3 regions of the Micromonospora sp. NBC_01655 genome follow, and region 2 is predicted to be linked to each of the others. Evidence: riboswitches for the same ligand, from Rfam matches in the RefSeq annotation. Region 2 holds a riboswitch; each other region holds the start of a gene.
What was found. A riboswitch is a leader RNA that binds a small molecule or an ion and turns the genes downstream of it on or off. The one in region 2 is predicted to bind S-adenosylmethionine.

Region 1: another riboswitch for S-adenosylmethionine. It lies ahead of thrC (threonine synthase); the one in region 2 lies ahead of OOK41_RS18400 (ABC transporter substrate-binding protein).
Region 3: another riboswitch for S-adenosylmethionine. It lies ahead of OOK41_RS05525 (aminotransferase class V-fold PLP-dependent enzyme); the one in region 2 lies ahead of OOK41_RS18400 (ABC transporter substrate-binding protein).

The regions. Positions count from the first base shown of each region.
Region 1 is NZ_JAPEQF010000001.1:1,141,486-1,144,749, forward strand. Features, by position in the region: gene OOK41_RS05435 (YafY family protein) at 1-322, shown strand, start outside; gene OOK41_RS05440 (hypothetical protein) at 402-1,112, opposite strand; gene OOK41_RS05445 (hypothetical protein) at 1,172-1,636, opposite strand; SAM riboswitch class I at 1,824-1,955, shown strand; gene thrC (threonine synthase) at 1,968-3,254, shown strand.
Region 2 is NZ_JAPEQF010000001.1:4,008,907-4,012,170, reverse strand. Features, by position in the region: gene OOK41_RS18410 (N-acetylmuramoyl-L-alanine amidase) at 103-1,236, shown strand; gene OOK41_RS18405 (hypothetical protein) at 1,382-1,522, shown strand; SAM riboswitch class IV at 1,645-1,756, shown strand; gene OOK41_RS18400 (ABC transporter substrate-binding protein) at 2,032-2,898, shown strand; gene OOK41_RS18395 (amino acid ABC transporter permease) at 2,979-3,264, shown strand, end outside.
Region 3 is NZ_JAPEQF010000001.1:1,161,531-1,164,794, forward strand. Features, by position in the region: gene OOK41_RS05520 (aromatic acid exporter family protein) at 1-401, shown strand, start outside; gene OOK41_RS05525 (aminotransferase class V-fold PLP-dependent enzyme) at 409-1,668, opposite strand; SAM riboswitch class IV at 1,717-1,836, opposite strand; gene OOK41_RS05530 (PrsW family intramembrane metalloprotease) at 1,861-3,264, shown strand, end outside.

The DNA.
Region 1 (3,264 bases), 2.9 Mb from region 2:
CGCCGGCTTCGTCCTCGCGGACACCTGGACCCAGTCCCGCCAGGCAATGGAGACCGAGCACGCCCTCATCGAGGTCACCGTACGGATCACGACAGCAGCCCTGCCCCGGCTGCGTCGTCTGGTTGCCGTGACGGGGCAGGACCGGATCGACCTCACCGCCACCGGCGACGACGTGGAACTGACCATCCCCTTCGAAGGTGAGAACTGGGCGTGCACGGCGCTGCTCGGGCTCGGGCCAGCGGTACAGGTGTTGGCACCAGCCACACTCCGGGCGCGGATGGCAGCTCAGACGCGGGCCGCCTCAGCCCGGTATGAGAGCTGACCGACCGGGCTTATGAAACAGCTAGGCGTAGGGAGGTGTCCGGAGTGGAGGTACACCGCCCTGCCGGCAGCGCGATCCGTTACGGCTTGTACGCCGCGTCGGTGTGGCTGACCTCGGTGAACGTGCTGCCGGAGAGCTGGTAGTACGAGGTGCGCCGGATGTCCAGCTCGGCCATGCTGCGGTCGGCGGAGCGGGTCAGCCAGACGACCTTCGCCCGGCCGCCGGACACGGCGATCGAGACGACCGGGGTCCGGTCGTCCAGTTCGGCCAGGCTGCGGTAGACCGGCTCACCGTCGGCGTTGTGCCACACGACCAGCGTGTAGAAGGTGCCGCTGCCCCCGCCGTTGAGGGCGACCGCGCCGACCGCGTCCGCCGCGCCGTCACCGTCGAGGTCGCCGATCCCGCAGGGCTTCTGGAGGGTGACCGTGTCTCCGTCCTCGCCCGACCAGACGCCCCCGGCCAGCGGGAGGTAGTCGGCGTACCCCTGGTAGGGGACCTTGGTGCTGCCGACGTGGGCGCCGGCGAGCTGCTCGCAGGTCAGCGCGGGCACCTTCTTCGGCGCGGGCTTCGGCGGCGCGGTGGTGGTGCCGGCGACGGTCGGCTCCGGCGGGGCGGTGGGACCCGTCGTCGCCGGGGTGGGCTCCGGGTCGTCCTCCACCGGGGCGGCCGGGTCGTCGGCGGCCGGAGCGGTGGTCGTACCCGCCGAGGAGGTCGACCCCTCGGCGTCGCAACCCGCGGTCAACAGGCAGGCCAGGGCGAGGATCGCGAAGCTGGGCAGGGTCCGGCGCATCGGCCAGTTCCTCTCTCGGGGGTGGTTGCCCGCACCGTAACGGCCCCGCGCCACTCAGCTCAGCCGGTCGGTCCTCCGCACACCCGCCACTGGTCGCCCTCCTTGACCAGGGTGATGACCTTCTCCCGGTCCGCGGTCGTGATGGTCACCTCGGCGCTGGTGTCGCCGTTGGTGGTGCTGACCTGGGTGTTGGTGACCCGGTACCCGCCCAGCGGCGGCTCGGCCCGCCAGGCTCGGGCGAACTGCGCCTCGGTCACCTGGCCGCGCAGGCGCTCGCAGAGCCGGGCGTACGCGGCCGGGTAGTTGCCCGCCTTCGTGTCGTCCAGGTACGCGGTGGCGGCGTCCCGGGCCGGGGCGGTGGCGCCCTGCACGCTGCGGAACAACCAGAAGCCGCCGCCGACCGCGCCGGCGCAGCAGAGCAGCGCCACCACGGCGACCACGATGATCACAATGCGGGTCGTCCGGCTGAGCCCGCGGGACTTCGGGGGTGGCCCGGGCATGCCGGGCGGCGGGGGGTACGTCACGCCGTGAGCGTAGAAACCCCAGGCCACCCCCCTTGCGTGCACCACCGGCACCGATCTCGCCGATGGTGGCGACATCGATGCCCTCGGTGACGGTGTGATCTATTCGACGCCCCCGGAACGGCCACCCGCTGGGAACCTCGGGTGGCGGCGCCGGGAATCCGCCGTAGACTCAGGCGCACAACTGAATACCTCATCCAGAGGGGCAGAGGGACACGGCCCGACGAAGCCCCGGCAACCACCCGCGCGCTCGACGACGAGCGGTGCGGACAGGTGCCAATTCCGTCCCCGCCGCAGGGTGCGGTGTGGGGAAAGATGAGAGGACCTCCTCGACATGACGTCGACCCTCGCCGCGCCCGGCATCGACACCACCGCCAGCCCCGCCCGTGCCCTGGTCTGCCGGGCCTGCTCCGCGCGCTACCCGCTCGCCGCGCAGCACGCCTGCTACGAGTGTTTCGGCCCGTTGGAGGTCGACTACGACACCGCGGCCCTGGCCCGGGTGACCCGCGAGCAGATCGAGGCCGGCCCGCAGAACCTCTGGCGGTACGCCGCCCTCCTCCCGGCCGGCCAGGACCCCGCCACCCGGGTGACCGTCGACCCGGGGCTGACCCCGCTGGTCGCCGCGCCCAACCTCGCCGCCGAGCTGGGCATCACCGCCCCGCTCTGGGTCAAGGACGACAGCGCCAACCCCACCCACTCGTTCAAGGACCGGGTGGTCTCGGTGGCGCTCACCGCCGCCCGGGCGCTCGGCTTCACCCGGTTCGCCTGCGCCTCGACCGGCAACCTGGCCAACTCGGTCGCCGCGCACGCGGCCCGTGCCGGGGTCCCCTCGATCGTGTTCATCCCCGGCGACCTGGAGGCGGGCAAGGTGGTCACCACCGCCGTCTACGGGGGCGAGCTGGTCGCCATCGACGGCTCGTACGACGACGTGAACCGGCTGTGCGGCGAACTGGTGGAGACCGACGAGTTCGAGGACACGGCGTTCGTCAACGTCAACGTCCGTCCGTACTACGCCGAGGGCTCCAAGACCCTCGGGTACGAGGTGGCGGAGCAACTCGGCTGGCGCATCCCGGCCCAGGTGGTCATCCCGATGGCCAGCGGCGAGCTGCTCACCAAGATCGACAAGGCGTTCAGCGAGCTGGTCGAGATCGGCCTGGTCGAGGCCCCCGTCGGCGGCTGGAAGGTCTTCGGGGCCCAGTCGGCCGGCTGCAACCCGATCGCCACCGCCCTGCACGCCGACAGCGACATCATCACCCCGGTCCGGCCGACCGGCATCGCCAAGTCGCTCAACATCGGCGATCCGGCCGCTGGCCTGTACGCCCTGGAGGCGGTACGGCGCACCGGCGGCTGGATGGAGTACGTCGACGACGACGAGATCCGCGCCGGCATCCGGCTGCTGGCCCGGACCACCGGGGTCTTCGCCGAGACGGCCGGCGGGGTGACCGTGGCCGTGCTGCGCAAACTCGTCGAGTCCGGCCGGCTCGACCCGGCGGCGGAGACCGTGGTGTTCAACACCGGCGAGGGGCTGAAGACCATCGACGCCGTCGCCGGTCAGGTCGGCCCGACCCACCGGATCAGGCCCTCGCTGCGCGCCGCCCGGGACGCCGGCCTGCTCGGCTGACCCGGCCCCG
Region 2 (3,264 bases):
CCACCTCTGGCGCTGCGCGCCGGTTGGCAATATCCTCCACCTCACGCTTTGCTCCTGTAGCTCCTTTTCACTCTGCCCGTCGTCGGCCACAGAGGAGATGCCATGCACTTCGACCACCCCGAGCTGGACCGCCGCACCCTGTTGCGGGCCGGACTCGGCGCGGCGGCCGTCGCCGTCGTCGGCACGGAACTCGCGTTCCCCGCCGCCGCACAGGCCGCGTCCGGAGCGGACGTCGACTGGATCATCGGCTGCGACGAGTGGGGCGCCCGACCGCCGTCCGACCCGCTGTCGGTCAGCGCCATCGCCACCAACAAGATCATCGTGCACCACATGGCGTTCCCGAACGTCACCGACTACTCGCGGGAACAGGCCGTGAAGCTGGCCCGGGACTGCCAGAACCTGCACATGGACGGCAACGGCTGGTCGGACACCGGCCAGCACTTCACCGTCAGCCGGGGCGGGCACGTGCTGGAGGGCCGGCGCGGCAGCCTCGACCGGCTGGCCGCCGGCGACCGGCAGATGATCTCGGCGCACTGCCCCGGGGAGAACGGCCGGGCCATCGGCATCGAGAACGAGGGCACGTACGTCACCGAGACCCCACCCCAGGAACTACTGGACTCGCTGGTCAGGCTCTGCGCCACGATCGGCCGCCAGTACGGCCTGCACGCCCACGACATCTTCGGCCACTGGGACTTCCGCACCACCGCGTGCCCGGGAGCGGCGTTCTACCGGCAGTTCCCCGAGCTGCGCCGGCGGGTCTTCCGCGAGTTGGGCACCAGCATCGGTGACGTGCCGGCCCGCCGCTGGCCGGACCTGTGGCGGTTCGTCAACTCCCCGACCGTGCGGGTGGCGCAGTACCTGCTCACCCACCGCGGCTACGTCGTGCCGGTGAACAGCACGTTCGACGCCGCGACCGTCGCCGCCGTGCAGGACTGGCAGGCCCGCAACGGCATCCCGGTCGACGTCGACGCCACCCTCACCGGGCCGACCTGGGAGACCCTCGCGCCCGAGCTGGACAAGCACGCCACCGGCGCCCCGGTCAGCGCCGTGCAGTTCATCCTCAACTCGAAGGGCTACGCCGACGTCACGGTGACCGGCGAGTTCGACCACGCGACCATGCAGGCCGTCCAGGACCTCCAGCGGCTGCACGGCCTGCACCCGAACGGCAAGCTCAGCACGAGCACCTGGTGCGCGCTCGTCGGCGGCGTGGTCCGCCAGTCGTTCCAGGCCGGCTGACCGGGCCCACGGACGTGGTGGGGCGGGCCCGGGCGGGGTCCCGCCCCACCACTCACATCCGGGCGACCGGACGACGCGGCCGGACACGGGGCGACGCGCCGACCGGTCAGCCGCGCAGCGCCACCGGCAGGGCCCGTGGTGGGCGATGTTCAGCCGGGACCCCGCCCTGGTCAGGGCCACGTACAGCCGGTGCGGCCCGCGCGCCTCGGCGGCCACGATGTCCGCCGGCTCGACCAGCACCACGTGGTCGTACTCCCTGGCCCCGGCGCCGGCCTGGCCCCGTTGACCGGTCGGCGGCGGTCACCGCCGCGAGGGCGACGTCCGACGTGCCGCCCGGAGCCCACCCGGGGTGAGCGTGGTCATAACGACTGGACGCCCCACCCGGTGCCGTTGCTAGGCTTCCCACCAGGTCATGAGCGCCAGCGTCAAGCCCCGGCTCGCTGGCCGGCAACCCTCCTCCGCGGTGGGGTGCCCCGGGTGAAGACCAGGCACCGGAGTGTCACCGGTGCAAGCGTGGCCTGGTCCCCAGGTCAACACCGACCCTGGAGAACCATGTCTGCTCGTTCCTGCGTTCCGCCCGGTGCCGCGTGCGCGGCCCCGGCTGCGTCACCACCCCGTCCCGCGCTGATCAGACGCCGGCACGTGGACCTGATGCGGGTGTGCAGCGACGGCTGTCACCGTCCCGCGGCGCGCTGAGCGCCACCCCTCTTCCGTAGCCCCTTCCGCGGCCCGCCCACCGGCCGGCCGCGGCCGGCGGCGTGCCGTCCGCGCGCCGCCCTATCCCAGGAGACACCTGTGCGATTCCTCCCTGCCCTGACCAGGTTCGCCGTGCTGGGCGTCGCGGCCGTGCTCGGCGCGACCACCCTCACCGCCTGCGGCGACGACACCTCGGCCACCGCCGACAACCCGTACGGCCTGGTCCAGCCCGGCGTGCTGCGGGCCGGCACCCTCACCGACGCGCCGCCGAACGTGTACCTGAAGGGCGGAAAGTTCACCGGATTCGACAACGACCTGCTCACCGCCGTCGCGGCGAAGCTCGGCCTGACGGTGGAGTTCGTCGGCACCGACTTCTCCGCGTTGCTGTCCCAGGTCAACAACCGCAAGTTCGACGTCGGCAGCTCCTCGATCACCATCACCGAGGCGCGGAAGAAGACCGTCGACTTCGGCAACGGCTACGACTTCGGCTACTTCGGCCTGGACGTCCCGGCCGGCTCCCCGATCACCGGCTTCGACCAGCTCGCGGGCAAGCGGGTGGTGGTCGTGCAGGGCACCGTGCAGGACGACTACGCCACCGGCCAGAACCTGAACCCGGTGCGGGTGCCGGACTACAACGCCGCGCTCAACCAGCTCAGGGCCGGCACCTCCGACGCGTGGATCGCCCCAGCCGAGATCGGCGAGAAGTCGGCCGCCGACAGCGGCGGCAAGATCACGGTGGCCGCGAAGCAGCTCAGCCCGGCCCCGACCGCGTACGCGGTGGCCAAGGGCAACGACCCGCTGCGCGCGGCGCTGGACAAGGGCCTCGACGAGGTCATCGCCGACGGCACGTGGAGCCGGTTGCAGGGCCAGTACTACCCGGGCCGCCCGGTCCCGGCGGACTTCACGCCGGGCAGCGGCAGGGTGCCGGCACCGTCCGGGTCGGCCGCGCCGTCGGCGTCCTCCTGAGTACGCGGACATGACGGCACGGGCGACGACGAGCCGACGGTACGGATGACCGGCGAGCGGGGCGGACGGGAAGACGACTGATGGATCCACTGAGCACCCTGTGGGAGACCTTCTTCGACTGGGACTCCATGCGTGCGGCGCTGCCCGAGATGTTGACCGTCGGGCTGCCCAACACGCTGATCCTGGCGATCTCGGCCGCCCTGCTCGGCTCGCTGCTGGGCATGCTGCTGGCGGTCGCGGGCATCTCGCGTACCCGCTGGTTGCGCTGGCCGGCGCGGGTGTACACGGACGTCTTCCGCGGCCTGCCGGCGGCGGCGACGATCCTGCTCATCGGCGTCGGCCTCGCGCCGCTGGGCATGCAGGTGT
Region 3 (3,264 bases), 2.8 Mb from region 2:
GCAACAGCGGCACCCTGATCCGGCGCTCCGTGACGATGATCGAGGACGAGGAGCCGGTGCCGGAGCCGATGCCGGATGCGGTCGGCCACCTCGCCGAGTCGGTCCGCCTGCTCCGCCACGAGTTCGCCGCCGGGGTGGAGACGGAGAAGGCCCGGGAGCGGTCGCTGCGCGCGGTCAGCGAGGCCGGCCGGGCGTACGCGCAGGGGGTCGGGTTCTCCGGCAGCGTGGTGATCGCGCAGGTGCGTACCACCGCCAGCGACCTGCTGGTCGCCTCCGGCATCGACCAGGCGGAGGCCAACCGGCTGATCCGGGAGTCCTTCGGCGAGCAGGAGAAACCGAACGCCGGCCCGGCCGAGAGCGGCGCCGCCCCGAAGCCGCCGATGGCCCCGCCGCTGGGTTGAGGGGCGCTCAGCCCAGCTCGGCGAGGGCGGTGAGCAGGCGATCGACGTGCTCCGGTGGGCTACCCAGGCCGATGCTGGCCCGCAGGGCGGTCGGCGGCAGGTCCCGGTGACCACTGCGCGCGGCGGCCTCGGCGAGCAGCCGGCGGGCCAGCGGGTGGGCGCAGAACAGCCCGTCGCGCACCCCGATGCCGTACCGGGTGGCCAGCTCGGCCGCGACCTCGGCCGAGTCCCGGCCGGCCAGCACGAACGAGACGATGCCCACCCGGGGCGCGTCCGGGCCGAAGGCGCGCAACTCCACCACGTGTGGCAGGGCGGTCAGGCCGTCCCGCAGCCGCGCCAGCAGCGCCTGCTCGCGGGCGTGCAGCGCCGCCCGGTCCGCGTCGGCCAGCGCCGCGCAGACCGCCGCGAGCGCGACCGCGCCGAGCAGGTTGGGCGTGCCGGCCTCGTGCCGGGCCGGGCCGGTGGCCCACCGTACGTCGTGGGTGGCGGCCCCGACGTGACTGGTGGCGCCGCCACCGGCCAGGTACGGCGGGGCCGCGTCCAGCCAGTCGCCCCGCCCGAGCAGCACCCCCGCGCCGAAGGGCGCGTACAGCTTGTGCCCGGAGACGGCCAGGTAGTCCACGTCCAGCGCGGCCACGTCCACCGGGGCGTGCGGGGCGAGCTGGGCGGCGTCCACCGCGATCCGGGCGGCGTGCCGGCGGGCCACCCGGGCCAGCTCGGCCACCGGCCAGCGCTCCCCGGTCACGTTGCTCGCCCCGGTCACCGCCACCAGCACCGGCGGGCCGGCGGTGGCCCCGCGACGCAGCTCGGTCAGCGCCGCGTCCAGCGCCCGGACCGCCTCGGCGGGGTCGGCCGGCATCGGCAGCCGCACCGAGCCGCGCGGCCAGGGTAGCAGGTTGGCGTGGTGCTCCCCGGCGAACGTCACCACCGTGGTCCCGGCGGGCAGGGCCCGGGCCAGCAGGTTCAGCGCGTCGGTGGTGTTGCGGGTGAACACCACGTGGTCGTCGGCGCGGGCGCCGAAGAAGTCGCCGATCGTCTGCCGGGCCCGCTCGTACGCCAGCGTGCAGCGTCGCGACAGCGCGCCGGCGCCGCGGTGCACGCTGGCGTACCAGGGCAGCAGCTCGGTCACCGCGTCGGCCGCGGCCCGCGCGCACGGCGCGGTGGCGGCGTAGTCCAGATTGAGCTGGCCCGGCACGCCGAGCACGTCGAGCGGTCGCGGCGTCGCCGGTGCGGTCGACGCGAGCGGGGGTACGAGGGTGACGGTCATGGCCCGACCTCCGGGGTTCGGGACCCCGGGTGACACCCACCGGGACGGGGTCCGCGCTTGCCCAGCGCCGGACGGGGCTGGGCCCGGTCATCACCCGGGGCACCCCACCGCGAACTCGACGAGGGTTGCCGGCCAGCAAGCCGGGGCTTGACGCTGGCGCTCGTGACCTGATGACAGGATAACGGTCGACCGATGCGGCCGGAACGGCCGGCGGGGGGTGACTACGCTGACGGGATGGCCGACACCCCGCCCGGCGGCGCCGCGTCGTCGTGGACCGCGCCCGACGTCCCTCCGCCGCCCGGTGGAGCCGCCCCCCGGATGCCGCTGCGCCGGCTGGGCTGGCGGCGGTTCCTGGTGCTGGCCCTGGTGGTGCTGCTGATCGCGGCGTGCGCGGTCTACATGCTCTTCGTGCTCGGCTCGAACCTGGGGCCGCAGGCGCTGCTGATCGGCGTGGTCGCCGCGATCCTGCCGGTGCCGGTGCTGGTCTCCTGCTTCCTGTGGCTGGACCGGTACGAGCCCGAGCCGTTGAAGTACCTGATCTTCTGCTTCGCGTGGGGCGCCTTCGTCTCCACGGCCGCCTCGCTGACCGTCAACGAGTTCTTCGCCGCCCGGTTCGCCGACTGGGAGCTGCCCAACGCGCTGACCGGGGTGCTGGTCGCCCCGTTCATCGAGGAGCTGACCAAGGCGCTCGGCCCGATCCTGCTGCTGGTCTTCCGCCGCCGGGAATGGTCCGGCATCACCGACGGCCTGGTCTACTGCGGGCTGTCGGCGGTCGGCTTCGCCATGGTGGAGAACATCCTCTACCTGGGCGGCTACGGCTACGCCTCCGGCGTCGACGAGTACGGCCCGGCGACCGGGGCCCAGCAGGTCATCGCGATCTTCATCGTCCGGATCCTGCTGTTCGGCTTCGCCCACCCGCTGTTCACCTCGATGACCGGCGTGGGCCTCGGCATCGCCGCCCGGACCGCCGACCGTCGGGTGCGCTTCCTCGCCCCGGTCGCGGGCCTGCTGCTGGCGATGATGCTGCACGGCACCTGGAACCTGCTGCCGTCGCTGGCCCAGGCCACCGGGCAGGCGATGATCGCCCTGTACGGCTACCTCGGGGTGATGGTGCCGATCTTCTTCGGCATGGTCGGGTTGGCGGTCTGGCTGCGTGGCTGGGAGGGGCGGCTGACCGAGCGCACCCTGCCCGACTACGTGCGGGCCGGGTGGCTGACCCCGCCGGAGGTGGCGGCGCTGGGCAGCCTGGGCCGGCGGCACGCCGCCCGGAGCTGGGCCCGGCGGGTGGCCGGCGACGCGGGGCTCAAGGCGATGCGCGGGTACCAGTTCTCCGCCACCCGGCTGGCGCTGCTGCGCGACGGGATGCGCCGGGGGCTGGACCGCAGGCCGGCCGACCGGGAACGGACCGTGCGGGAGGAACGGGAGCTGCTGGACGCGATCACCGCGTACCGGTCGTTCTTCGTCGGCCGGGACCCGCAGGCGCCGGTCGGGAGCTGGGACGGCCACCGCTACCACCTGCGGTTCCCCGACGGCTCGCACCGGCCGGTCGACGCCCCGGACGAGCCGGTGGTGCCGATCCCGGTGGTGCTCGCCCCG